DNA from 2 places in the Mesorhizobium sp. P171375 genome. Region 1 is predicted to be linked to the other one. Evidence: riboswitches for the same ligand, from Rfam matches in the RefSeq annotation. Region 1 holds a riboswitch; the other holds the start of a gene.
What was found. A riboswitch is a leader RNA that binds a small molecule or an ion and turns the genes downstream of it on or off. The one in region 1 is predicted to bind thiamine pyrophosphate.
Positions count from the first base shown of each region.

Region 2: linked by a shared signal. The riboswitch ahead of thiB (thiamine ABC transporter substrate binding subunit) and the one ahead of thiC (phosphomethylpyrimidine synthase ThiC) in region 1 are both predicted to bind thiamine pyrophosphate.

Region 1 covers NZ_JBYNWF010000001.1:2,128,446-2,132,806, reverse strand. Annotated here, with positions in the region: partial or broken gene ACYHH6_RS10215 (MFS transporter) at 1-1,198, shown strand, start outside; gene ACYHH6_RS10210 (DUF309 domain-containing protein) at 1,412-1,936, opposite strand; gene pmtA (phospholipid N-methyltransferase PmtA) at 2,110-2,706, shown strand; TPP riboswitch at 2,889-3,005, shown strand; gene thiC (phosphomethylpyrimidine synthase ThiC) at 3,108-4,361, shown strand, end outside.
Region 2 covers NZ_JBYNWF010000001.1:369,866-374,226, forward strand. Annotated here, with positions in the region: gene thiP (thiamine/thiamine pyrophosphate ABC transporter permease) at 1-302, opposite strand, end outside; gene thiB (thiamine ABC transporter substrate binding subunit) at 535-1,542, opposite strand; TPP riboswitch at 1,587-1,702, opposite strand; gene ACYHH6_RS01890 (thiamine diphosphokinase) at 1,886-2,545, shown strand; gene ACYHH6_RS01895 (ABC-F family ATP-binding cassette domain-containing protein) at 2,547-4,361, shown strand, end outside.

The DNA of each region.
Region 1 (4,361 bases):
CCGTCACCCTGCTTTCTGTTGGATTCAACACCGTCCGGACTGTGGGTCCGGCGCTCGGCGGCATTGTAGTTGCCTCGTTTGGCCTTATGGCGGCATTCGCGGTGACCACGCTCACCTATTTCGTACCCTTGGCCACTATTTGGCGCTGCAAGTGGAAGGTTCGTTCTTCCCCTCTTCCACGCGAGTCGATGAGGACGGCAATTTATGACGGGCTGCGCTTCACGGCGATGTCATCGGAGATCAAGGCAGCGATCGCGCGCGGAACCCTCTTGGCCTGGCGAGCATCGCCATACTCGCGCTGCTGCCGGTGGTTGTCCGCGATCAGCTGGGAGGAGGCCCGCTTGCCTATGGCGCGCTCATGGCTGGCTTCGGGACCGGAGCCGTCTTCGCCGGCCTCTCCAACAGCCTGTTCAGACGGAGCTTGTCGCAAGAAAGGCTGATGAGGCTCTCCTGCGTCGCCTGTGCGGCGTGTTCTCTCTCCCTGGCACTGACATCTTCGATTACCGTGGCGGCAATTGCACTCGCCTTGGGCGGCGCGGGCTGGGTGACCGCCTGGTCCGGGGTTGGTGTGAGCGTGCAGCTGGCGAGCCCGCGCTGGGTCGTGGGGCGCACCATCTCGATCTACTATGCTTTGATAGACGGCGGCATCGCGCTCGGCAGCTGGGTGTGGGGCACGGTGGCCGAAAACCATTCGTTGACCTGGGCGCTGGAGGGCTCCGCTGGAGCCCTGTTGATCGTCGCTGCAGCCGGCGTTCTCTTTCCTCTTCGAGAGCGCCGCGACTCCGAGCCCGATCCCTTGGAGGAATTCGATGCCCCAGCTGTCTCTCTCAACTTGAAGCCGAGGAGCGGCCCGATCGTGGGTCAAGATCGAATATCTGATAGCCGAGAGAAATCTCGAGGCCTTCCTCGACCTCATGCGGCAGCGGCGCCATGTACACAGCCGCGTCGGTGCTCGGAACTGGACGCTCCAGCGGAACCTGCAGAAGCCTATGCATTGGACAGAAACGTCCGCACGCCGACCTGGACGGACTACCTTCGCCTCAATCATCGTCTGACGGAAGTGGACAAGGAACTGGACGAGCGTGTCTTTCAGCTGCACGCGGCCGAGACCCCACCTCAAATGACCCTTTCCATCGAGCGGCCGACAAGCTCGGCCCGCAAGCCCGAGCACTCAGCTTTTCGCCATCCCCGTCATTGAAGCCTGCCGGCATCTCTGTCATCAATAGATTGGCTACGAGCGCGACCGGTCGCCCCCGACCCTCGAGACCATCGACATCGAAGCGGCCGCGAGTTGCCTATAAAACCTTACTGCACTCTTATTTTTGTGACGCATGCGGGTGGTGAGCGGTTTTCAAAGGCCCCGTTTCCTGCTGACAAAGTTAGCTTGGACACTTGAACCACTGAATGCCGATCAAACGCTCTCGGATACTGGTGCGAGTATGAAATCAAACACGGGCTCAGGCTGGGCAGGCTTTGGCTCCCGCGGAACAACCGGGTAAGCTACGATCGCTTGGGCATGTTCAGCGAGCGCGGCGGGTGTCATTCCCAGCGCTTTCTCCCACAGGCCGCCCGGCACTCTCACCACCTGACGAAAAAGCCCTGCAGCTCTTGTCGCATGGCGCGCCGCTGCGACCCGCTTGCCCTCGCGGATCTTCACCCCGGCCGCCGCTAACAGGATCAGTCCCTTGAAGAACATGCGGTGCTGAGCGCTGTGTTTCGCAGCCTGCCAGAGAGGCTCCCAGGCTTCATGGGCTTCCCAGTAGTAGCCGTGATTGAAAAGGTCGATTCCCCATCGAAACACATCTGAGCCGAGCGCTTCGCCAACGGCGACGGTCACCGGATCTGATCGGTAACTGTGGCCCAAGGGATCGCGCACCGGATGCGGATATTTGCCGGGCAGATACGCATAGCTCGGGAAACTTTTTTCGGGCAGCAAGCGAGGGCGAGACATAGACCCAGCAAACATGAAAGTGCGTTAAGGGGCAATTCATGCTGACCGCGTCGTGACAGGGAAGCGGTCGTAACCGGCTTGTAAAAGGTGCCGAGATTGGCCAAAACGCGCTTTGCCAAATGATGACGTTGGGTAAGCGGCTGACGCAAGGAGAAGATATGATTTTGCGACTGAAGGAGCGGCTCGGCAAAAGGTTTGAGGAAGAAGTCCAATTCTCCAAAGGCTGGCAGAAGGACAAGAAGGGCGTGGGAGCCCTTATTCCCACTTCGGTTTATGCGGCACGCCGGATGGCAAGCGTGGTGAACCCACGGTCAGGATTGCCGATTCTGGAGCTTGGCGCGGGAACCGGTGTCATCACAAAGGCGATCCTGGCTAGGGGAATCAAGCCGCGCCAGCTGGTTTCAGTCGAATATTCCAGGATTTTCTACGACGGCCTGGTGCAACGCTTCCCGAATGTGGACTTCAGATTGGGCGACGCATTTGCGCTGGACGAAGCTCTGGGTGAGCGCAAAGGTGAACAGTTCGATTGTGTTATAAGTGCAGTCCCGCTGTTGAGCTTTCCAATGCAACAGCGTGTCGCGCTGGTTGAGGATCTGCTTGCCCGTATTCCTGCCGGCCGGCCTCTAATTCAGATCACGTATGGACCTCTGTCGCCGGTGATCAAGATGCCAGACCGTTACGTGGTTTCCCACTATGACTTCGTCGTCCGCAACATACCGCCGGCACAGCTCTGGACTTATCGTCGAGCAGTCTAGCCAAATCTGGACGGTTTTCCTTCTCTGAGGGTTCCGCTGGGTGGTGGCCTTCCACCCAAACAGGATGTGGACAGAGCAGGGGCAGATGCCAGACTGCCAAGAAGACGAAGCGGTCCTGGTTTGATTTGACAGTGGGCGGGCCAAATGCGCTTGACAAAGCCGCGCCGGCCCGTTCAACCTGAGGCATTCACCAGGGGAGTCCCGGCAAGGGGCTGAGATACTGCTGGCTTTCGCGGCGCAGTGACCCGTTGAACCTGATCCAGTTCATACTGGCGTAGGGACGGTGCAAGCGCTTTGCGGGAGTTACGCCCGAGGTCCTGTTTCGGCAGGTCGACAGAAGCGTCTTTTCATCCTTCCGGCACAGAACTGGGTCTCCAATGCATGAGCAAAGGAGCCTCAAGATGAATGCCCTCACCCCTGCCGTGTCGACGGGACCGCTGCCCGCCTCGCGGAAGATCCACAAGCCCGGCACCATCCACTCGCAGATCAAAGTGCCGATGCGCGAAATCTCCGTCCATCCGACAGCCGGCGAACCGCCAGTCACCGTCTACGATCCGTCGGGCCCCTATACCGATCCGGCTGTCGAAACCAGCATCGAAAAAGGCCTGGCTCGGCTTCGCCACGAATGGATCTTGGCCCGCGGCGATGTCGAGGACTGTGACGGCCGCCATGTCCGGCCGGAGGACAACGGATTCGCGACGGGCGAACGCCTGACGCCGGAATTTCCCATCCGCCACCGACCGCTCAGGGCCAAAGCAGGCAAGGCGGTGACGCAGCTTGCCTATGCGCGCGCCGGCATCATCACACCCGAAATGGAGTTCGTTGCCATTCGCGAGAACCTTGGTCGCGAGATCCTGCACGGCAAGCTTGAGCGCGACGGCGAGGCTTTCGGCGCGACACTGCCCGATTTCGTCACGCCCGAATTCGTGCGTGACGAGGTGGCGCGCGGACGGGCGATCATTCCCGCCAACATCAACCATCCCGAGAGCGAGCCGATGATCATCGGCCGCAATTTCCTGGTGAAGATCAACGCCAATATCGGTAACTCCGCCGTCACATCGTCGATGGCGGAAGAGGTCGAAAAGATGGTGTGGGCGATCCGCTGGGGCGCCGATACGGTGATGGACCTGTCGACCGGCCGCAACATCCACAACATCCGCGACTGGATCGTGCGCAACGCGCCGGTGCCGATCGGCACGGTGCCGCTCTACCAGGCGCTCGAAAAGGTCGGCGGCATTGCCGAGGATCTGACCTGGGAGGTCTACCGCGACACGCTGATCGAACAGGCCGAGCAAGGCGTCGACTATTTCACCATCCACGCCGGCGTGCGGCTGCATTATATCCCGCTGACCGTCGACCGGGTGACGGGTATCGTCTCGCGCGGCGGCTCGATCATGGCCAAATGGTGCCTGCACCATCACCGGGAAAGCTTCCTCTACGAGCACTTCGCGGAGATCTGCGACATCGCCAGAGCCTACGACGTCTCCTTCTCGCTCGGCGACGGTCTTCGTCCAGGCTCGATCGCCGATGCCAATGACGCGGCGCAGTTCGCCGAGCTGGAGACGCTCGGCGAGCTGACGAAGATCGCCTGGGCGAAGGATTGCCAGGTGATGATAGAGGGCCCCGGCCACGTGCCGATGCACAAGATCAAGGCG
Region 2 (4,361 bases), 1.8 Mb from region 1:
GCCGGCAGTGCCAGCGGCACGGTGAACAGTTGCAGGATGAAACCGCGGCCAAAGAAGCGCGGATGCCGCGACAGAGCACGCGCCACGAACAGCGCCGGCACGACGGAAAGCAGCGTCGAAAGGACTGCTTGCCAGAGCGTGAAGCGGACAACGCGCAGGAGATAGAGATCGAAGGCGGACGCAGCACCGCGGAGGTCGTGCGCGCCTTCGCGGATAAGCCCGGCAAAGGCGCCGCCGATCAGCAGCGCGATTGCCGCGAGCGCGACAATGCCGGCGGTGACGCGGGGGTCAGAGCGTTGCACGCCGGACCGCCCAAAAGATCTTTGGCGGGCGTCGCGTTCCTTCGCGCCCCCCTCTGTCCTGCCGGACATCTCCCCCACGAGGGGGGAGATCAGCAGTTTCCGCGCTCCGCTCAAAACGTTGGAGGTTGGCGAAAGCCGAGGCGACACCCAATCTCCCCCCTCGTGGGGGAGATGTCCGGCAGGACAGAGGGGGGCGCCGTAGAGCGGTCATCTTCCGATCATCCAGCCAAATCTACTTGCTCATCACCGCCAGCCACTCATCCACCCAAGCCTTGCGGTTGGCCGCAACCTCTTCCGGGCTGAACAGCAGCGTCTTCACCGGCTTGACCAGTTTGTCGAAGGCCGGATTGAGCGGCTTGTCGATTTTCCCCGCCGGGAACATCCAGTTGGTCTCCGGAATGACATTCTGGAATTTCGGCCCGGTCATGAAGGCGAGAAACTTTGCCGCCAGGGGGTTTTTCGCACCCGTGGTGGTGATGCCGGCGACCTCGATCTGCAGATACTCGCCTTCCTCGAAGGATGCCGCCTGGTAGCGATCGGTGTTTTCGGCCACCATGTGGTAAGCCGGCGACGTCGTGTAGGACAGCACCATTGGCGCCTCGCCCTTGGTGAACAGGCCATAGGCTTCGCTCCAGCCCGGCGTCACCGTCAGCACCTTTGGCTTGAGCTTGGCCCAGGCTTCCGGCGCCTTGTCGCCATAAACCGACTTCACCCACAGAAGCAGGCCAAGGCCCGGCGTCGAGGTGCGCGGATCCTGGATGACGATCTTGTCGGCGGCATCGCCTTCGACCAGTTCCTTCAGGCTCTTGGGCGGGTTCTTCAGCTTCTCGGTGTCATAGACGACAGCGAAATAGCCATAGTCATAGGGGACGAAAGTATCGTCGCTCCAGCCGCCCGGCACGCTGTTTTCAGCCACAGCGCCATGCGGGACAAACAGGCCGGAGGCCTTGGCCTCGGCAGTCAAATTGGTGTCGAGGCCAAGCACGATATCGGCCTTGGTCGACGCCCCCTCGAGCTTGACGCGGTTGAGCAGCGCGACGCCGTCGGCGACCGAGACGAAGTCGACGCTGCAGCCGCATTCGGCTTCGAATTCCTTCTTCACCGCAGGACCCGGGCCCCAATCGGCAGTGAAACTCTCATAGGTGTAGACGGTGAGTTTTTCCTGCGCGGACGCAGGCACGGCGAGAAGCGAAAAAGCAAGACCCAGGGCTGGGACAAGACGGGACAAAAACATGCGCATCGGCACCTCCTTCATTCGTGTTTGAAAGGAATTGAGGCGTCGGTCTGTCCGAAGCGTCTAATCCCTCCGCCGGTACAAACCGGATCAGGTTCAGCGGGTTGGCGAGACTGCCTCTCAGCCGACCCGCGAAACATCGCGTTCGGCACCCCGTTAGAGCGTTTCGACACATAGGGCCGGCCAAGGTGCCACGCAAGCGGAACTTTGCCAGAGCATGATCCGAAAAGTGGGAACCGGTTTTCTCGGACAAACGGGAACCGTTTTGTCCGGAGATCATGCTCCAACAAAAAGCTAGCCAAGGCTCGGCCTTCCGTTTCGCCGGCGGGGCTGGTAAGGGCCACCGGATATGAGCACATTCACCATCCTGCTTGGCGGCGATCTCATCCGCACGCCGCGGCTCGACCGCCAGGTCGAAGGCGCGCGCGTCATCGCCGCCGACGCCGGCATCGGCCATGCCCGGATGCTCGGCCTGATGCCGGAGCTTTGGGTGGGCGACTTCGATTCCGTGCCCGCGGAGCTTCCCGTCGATCTCGCCGCCGTGCCGCGCCAGGTATTTCCGCCCGAAAAGGACAAGACCGACGGGGAGCTGGCCATCGCCGCCGCACTGGAGCGCGGCGCCACCAGCCTGGTGCTGGCCGGCGCTTTCGGTGGCAAGCGCGCCGACCATGCGTACCTTCATCTGGCGCTCAGCCTGCGGCTGGCCGAGACCGGCACGAAAGTGCTGTTGACCAGCGGCGCGCAGGAGGGGGTTCCCTTGCTGCCGGGCAAGGCCGGCTTCGACTACGCCGACGGCACGTTGTTTTCCGTGCTCGGCTTTTCCGATCTTTCGGGCCTGACCGTGTCCAGCGCCAAATGGCCGCTCGACCATGTCGAGGTTGCCTTCGGCTCGTCGCTCACCATCTCCAACGAGGTCAAGTCAGAGAAGACCGGGGGCCGGCTCGAAATCGCACTTGGCCATGGCCGCGCGCTGTTGCTCGCTCATCCCTATCCCTTGCCTGAAAGCTGACATGGCCCCGCCCCTTCTCAACCTCGACGGGATAAGACTGACCTTCGGCGGCACGCCGCTGCTCGACGGCGCCGAACTCACCGCATCCGCCGGCGACAAGATTGCGCTCGTCGGCCGCAACGGCTCCGGCAAGTCGACGCTGCTCAAGATCGCCGCAGGGCTGATCGAACCGCAGGACGGCGAAGTCTTCCGCCAGCCTTCGGCAACGGTTCGCTATCTCCCGCAAATGCCCGACATGGATGGCTTTGCCAATGTGCGCGCCTATGTCGAGGCCGGGCTTGGGCCGGCCGACGATCCCTACCGCGCCACCTATCTGATGGAGCATCTCGGCCTCGCCGGCACGGAAAACCCCAACGACCTCTCCGGCGGCGAGGCGCGCCGCGCCGCGCTTGCTCGTGTGATGGCGCCGGAGCCTGATATTCTGCTGCTTGATGAGCCGACCAACCATCTCGATCTGTCGGTGATCGAATGGCTGGAAGAGGAGCTTGTCCGCACCTCGTCGGCGCTAATCGTCATCTCGCACGACCGTCGCTTCCTCGAACGCGTCTCGCGCGCCACCGTCTGGCTCGACCGCGGCCAGACCCGCCGCCTCGACAAGGGCTTTGGCCATTTCGAGGAATGGCGCGACCAGGTGTTGGAAGAGGAAGAGCGCGAGCAGCACAAGCTTGGCCGTCAGATCGTGCGCGAGGAGCACTGGCTGCGCTACGGCGTGACGGCGCGGCGCAAGCGCAACATGCGCCGCCTCGGCGAACTCCAGACCATGCGCCAGCGTTTTCGCGGCCATCGCGGCGCCGAAGGCTCGGCCACCATGGTGGCCAGCGACGCCGCCGAATCCGGCAAACTGGTGATTGAGGCGAAGAACGTCGAGAAGAGCTTTGGCGACGTCACGGTGGTCAAGGGCTTCTCGACCGGCATCCAACGCGGCGATCGTGTCGGCCTGGTCGGACCGAACGGCGCCGGCAAGACGACGCTGTTGAAGATGCTGACCGGCGAAATGAAGCCCGATGCCGGCTCGGTGCGGCTCGGCACCAATCTGGAGATCGCCACGCTCGACCAGAAGCGCGAGGCGGTCGATCCCCAGGAGACGCTGGCGCAATATCTCACCGACGGACGCGGCGAGAACCTCGTCATCAATGGCGAGCAGCGCCATGTCGTCTCCTACATGAAGGATTTCCTGTTCAAGCCCGAACAGGCGCGCACGCCGGTGCGTGAGCTGTCCGGCGGCGAGCGGGCGCGGCTGATCCTGGCCCGCGTGCTGGCGCGGCCGGCGAACCTTCTGGTGCTGGATGAGCCGACCAACGATCTCGACATGGAGACGCTGGAACTGCTGCAGGAACTGGTCGCCGGCTTTGCCGGCACCGTCATCCTGGTCAGCCACGACCGCGACTTCCTCGACCGCACCGTCACCAGCATCATCGCGCCGGATGGTGGCGGCCGCTGGATCGAATATGCTGGCGGCTATTCCGACATGCTGGCGCAGCGCGGCGGCACCCGGCTCGACGACCGCAAGGCTAGGCCAAAGGCTGAGGTTGGCGAAGCGCCGACATCAGCCAAAAGCGAGGCGGCAGCACCGAAAGGCCCCGCGAAGAAACTGTCGTTCAAGCAGAAATTCGCGCTGGAAACGTTGCCCAAGAAAATCGAGGCAGTGACGGCCTCGATCTCGCGGCTGGAGAACAACATCGCCGATCCCGCCTATTACGAGCGCGACCCCGCCTCATTCCAGAAAACCATCGCCGCCCTCGACAAGGAACGCGCCACGCTGGCAGCACTCGAGGAGGAATGGCTGGAACTGGAAATGCTGCGCGAGGAGATGGAA